Regions from separate parts of the Gilliamella sp. ESL0441 genome, predicted to be linked through region 2. Evidence: riboswitches for the same ligand, from Rfam matches in the RefSeq annotation. Region 2 holds a riboswitch; the other holds the start of a gene.

Region 1 (2,420 bases), 370 kb from region 2:
TAACTATTTATCTCACCTGAGGTTATCGCATAATAACAAATGGATAATAGCGCACTCCCCAGAACAACAATTATTCCGCTTGAGGCAATAATACCCGGTATTAATGTTCTAAAATTCAACATGCAACTATCTTGGATTATTTACTGATTGCTGACTGCCATTCACGAATCCAAGATCTTTGTTCTTTTTCAACTTGCTCAGGGTCAAATTCTAACGCCTTTGTGACAGGCTTTATTTGCTGATAAGCCTCAGGTAATGTCGTTTGAATAATCGGGTACATTACATTCTTTTCAGCAATTTGACGTTGTACTTCAGGTTTAAGTAAATACTGTAAAAAATGACGTGCTAACTCAGGTTGCTGACTGTATTTGATAATACCTGCAACTTCAACTTGACGATAATGTCCTTCATCAAAAATTGCTGCTTCATAGCGATGATCATTATTCATAATATGAGCAATCGGCGATGTACTGTAACTTAAAACAAAATCAGCTTCACCTTTCAAAAACATTCCATAAGATTCACTCCAACCTTTCGTAACGGTTACCGTATTTTTTGCGATCTTTTTCCATACATTAGCGGCATCATCACCATAGATTTTTTTGATCCAAAACAATAAACCTAGTCCTGGCGTACTGGTTCTTGGGTCTTGATAAATAATGCGCCAATTGGCTTTATTATCAACAAGTTGTTGCATACTATGTGGGGGAGTTTTTATTTTATCTTTGTTATAAATAAAAGCAAAATAACCAAAATCATAAGGAAGAAAATCATTATCCCACCAATCAGTGTTAAGATTATCAGGTTTATTGATTTGATGAGGAATAACAATATTAGCTAACTTAGCTTGTTGTATGATGTTATTGTCTAATCCCAAAATAACATCAGCATTAGTCTTTTTCCCTTCGAGCCGGATCCGATTTAAAATAGATACACCATCTCCTAACGAAACGATATCCAATTGACAATCACACTCCACTTCAAAACCTTGCTTAATGGCTTCACCAGGCCCCCACTCAGACATAAAAGAATTATAACTATAAACGGTTAAAGTTGGCTTGGCATTGGCAGTAGAAACAATGAAAAAAGATGAAAGAACAATGAATAAAAGAAGATTATTACGAAACATTTTGCCTCCAAAATAGTGAATAAAAGACAAAAGGTTTGAGCAGACATAATAACTCAAATCCCTCCGCTGGCATGATCCAGATCAGGTTCGACGGGTTATGTTAATCAACATTCTCAGCCTTTTGGGCACCCCGTTGAGAACAGGTGATTAGTTTAGTAGGTCGCAGTTTGATTGTAAATAAATATTATCGGTAAAATAAGGAGATTAAGGGGTTCTAGCTTTAAATTTTCAGTCACTTTATTAGCTACAGCAATCAAACTTAAAACCAATATAAACTTCGAGTTTCTTCAAACATCATTCCTTGATAACTCAAAAAACTTATTCAATTTTTAAAAATAAACTTCATCACCATCTTTATAATTATTGTTAGTCATCTTGATGATTAAAATAATAAACTAAATATAATCATAATTTCATTATTTAATTTTTAAGAAATGTGAATAAAGATTAAGTTTTTATTTAAAAAAAAGTAGATGTTACTCTATCGCTTTGTATATAATGATTAAATCAGTTAGTTAATAACGATTAAAGGATTAATTATGTCTCAACTTTCAAAAAAACCTCGCTGGATGCGTGATCTGATACGCTATTTACCATCAAAATCTCAATTTGTTTTAACCGGAAATATCCATGATTTACAAAAATATAAAGACAGTACAGGATCAATTATTTCAGAAAAATTAGAATTATTAATTTTTCAAGTGTTAAAAGATGCGAAGTTTAGCCATGTTTTAATGTGGAATTCAAATTCCGGATTTGAAGAAATTCAAACACCAAGTTTACCTGCTGTTAACAGTGATGAAATATTTAAACGACTTAGATTGAACGCCCTTCATAAATCAGATTCTGCTAAAATAAATCATTTAAGCAATACGTTGGATGAATTAGTCAGTTACAATGAACAACCAGTTGCTTTAATCATCGACTACCAATCTCATTTAAGTAAAGACCATCATAATTTAAGTTTTAGTGAACATCAGCTTTTTGCCCGTAGTCTTGCCTTATCAAAACAAGAAAAACCAAAATTAATAGGTTCAGATAATAAATTATTTTTTAATACGATTATTTGGTTAGTCGAAAACGAAAGCGCACTACCTGATTGGTTACTAATTAATAATCCTAACATCAGGCATATCCCGATAACAACAACCAATTATGCAACGAGAATAAAAACAACTAATGAATAGTATTTATTTGATGTCAATTTTATTGGTTAATCAATTGGTGAAAAACTTACTCAATTAAAAAAATTTATCTACGACAATACTGCACTTGAAACGGCATTAAAACT
Region 2 (2,420 bases):
CTATCAGAGCTTAAAGAACATCTTCCGCATGTTGAAGCCAGAGTCGTTGCTATCTACCGTAAAAATCGCTTTATTCGTCCTCTAGGTTCTACCTTGATTGAAGCTGGCGATATGGTTTATTTTATTACTCCGCCAACCAATATCAAAGCCGTGACCAGTGAGCTACAACGTTTAGAAAAACCTTATAAACGAATTATCATTAGTGGTGGTGGCGGCATTGCGCTTGCACTGGCTAAGCGTTTAGAAAATGATTATCAAGTCAAACTAATTGAACGCAATGCCGAACGGGCAGAACTCATTGCTGAACAGTTACTTAATACCACGGTATTACATGGCGAATCATCAGACCAAGAATTGCTATCCCAAGAACAGATTGAACTTACCGATCTTTTTATTGCGGTAACGGGTGATGATGAGTCAAATATTATGTCATCGATGCTAGCAAAAAGAATGGGCGCTAAAAAAGTCATCGTTTTAATCCAAAAACAAGCTTACTTAGAACTCATTAATGATAGTGTGATTGATATTGCTATTTCACCTCAACACGCCACTATTTCTGAACTTTTAAGTCATGTCAGACAAACAGGCATCGTCAAAGTTGTATCACTACGACAAGGCGAATCTGAAATTGTGGAAATCGTTGCGCATGGCGATAAAGAAAATTCAAAACTGGTCGGAAAAAACATCAATGGATTAAAGCTACCGTCTGGGGCAACAATCGGCGCAGTTGTACGTGATGAAGATGTTATTATTATCAACACGGATTTAACGATTGAAGAGAATGATCACCTAATTATTTTCTTGCCGGATAGAAGAGCGATTACCGATATCGAAAAATTGTTACAATAACATTTAAATCAAAATTTTCTATTATACAAACTTGTTAAAAGCCAATAGGCAGTTCATAATATAAGCATAATTTTGACTCGGGGTGTTTTTTATTCATTAAAAAACTGAGAGTTTACCCGTTGAACCTGATCTGGATAACACCAGCGTAGGGAAGTCTAGCCATTCAACTTTACAATAGGCAAATTCTTCCCGATAAATCAAATAAGGAATGAACATGTCAGTAACCACATCGCTTCAAATCACTCAAGTTACACCTTTTATTAATCTTGTCAAAACGCAACGACCATTAGTTCATTGTATAACAAATGATGTCGTACAAAATTTTACTGCTAATGTTCTACTTGCTATTGGTGCTTCACCAGCAATGATTATTGCTGAACAAGAAGTGGCTGAATTTGTTAAAATTGCTAATAGTTTACTGATTAACATCGGTACAATTAATCCCAATACCGCCAAAAGTATGCTACTTGCAGCAAGCCAAGCTCAACAAAGCCAAACCCCATGGGTACTTGATCCTGTTGCCGTTGGTTCGGCACTTGCTTATCGTACCGAAATTGCGCATCAATTATTATCATTTAAACCCACCGTTATTCGTGGCAATGCTTCGGAAATCTTAGCGCTTAGCGGTCAACTTGCATCATCAAAAGGCCCGGACAGTCAAGACTCGACAAAATCCGCTTTACAATATGCAAAACAATTGGCACAAGATTACCAGACTATCATCGCAATGACTGGTGACATTGATTATATTACTGATGGTCATACGACTTACGCTATAGCAGGCGGTGATATTGCTTTAACCAAAATTACCGGAACAGGCTGTTCCTTATCTGCTATGGTTGCAGCGTTTATTGTAAATTCAACCGATCCACTTTTAGCCACAGCAGCCGCTTGCTATATGATGAAAAAAGCTGGAGAAAAGGCAAATAAACAGCTTGGATTAGGCAGTTTTGCCGTATCGTTATTAGATCAATTATCACTATTTTATTCATCATACTAATAGGGACGTAGCATGCAGAAAGAGTTGGATCTTACTCTCTATTTAGTGCTCGATCCGACACTATGTGGGGGAATCAGTGGCATGGTCGACACCACCAAAAAAGCCGTTGCCAACGGTGTAACCGCCGTACAATTACGATCAGAACAAGAATTGACAGGCAAAGATTGGTATAAAGCTGCTTTAGCCTTAAAAGAAGTGCTCAGTCAAACATCAGTACCCCTATTGATTAATGATCATGTTGATATTGCTTTAGCTGTCGATGCAGATGGTGTGCACGTTGGTCAAAATGATTTACCCATTGATGTGGCTCGACGATTGATCGGTAAAAATAAATGGTTAGGGCTATCTGTTTCGAATCAGCAACAACTTGAAACCGTTCCTTGGCAAAACGTCGATTATATTGGAATTGGTCCTATCTATCCGACTTCAACCAAAAAAGATGCATCACCGGCAATAGGTGTAGAGAGGTTAACTCAATTAGTCAAAACCAAACATTGCCCTGCTGTTGCCATTGGTGGTATCGACGTAACAAAAGTTACAGAAATAATACAAACAGGAATTGAAGGCGTTG

What was found. A riboswitch is a leader RNA that binds a small molecule or an ion and turns the genes downstream of it on or off. The one in region 2 is predicted to bind thiamine pyrophosphate.
Region 1: another riboswitch for thiamine pyrophosphate. It lies ahead of thiB (thiamine ABC transporter substrate binding subunit); the one in region 2 lies ahead of thiM (hydroxyethylthiazole kinase).

Annotation. Positions count from the first base shown of each region.
Region 1 covers NZ_CP048264.1:1,585,891-1,588,310, forward strand. Annotated here, with positions in the region: gene thiP (thiamine/thiamine pyrophosphate ABC transporter permease) at 1-122, opposite strand, end outside; gene thiB (thiamine ABC transporter substrate binding subunit) at 137-1,129, opposite strand; TPP riboswitch at 1,170-1,272, opposite strand; gene GYM75_RS07170 (hypothetical protein) at 1,669-2,316, shown strand.
Region 2 covers NZ_CP048264.1:1,952,637-1,955,056, forward strand. Annotated here, with positions in the region: gene trkA (Trk system potassium transporter TrkA) at 1-849, shown strand, start outside; TPP riboswitch at 918-1,018, shown strand; gene thiM (hydroxyethylthiazole kinase) at 1,064-1,849, shown strand; gene thiE (thiamine phosphate synthase) at 1,862-2,420, shown strand, end outside.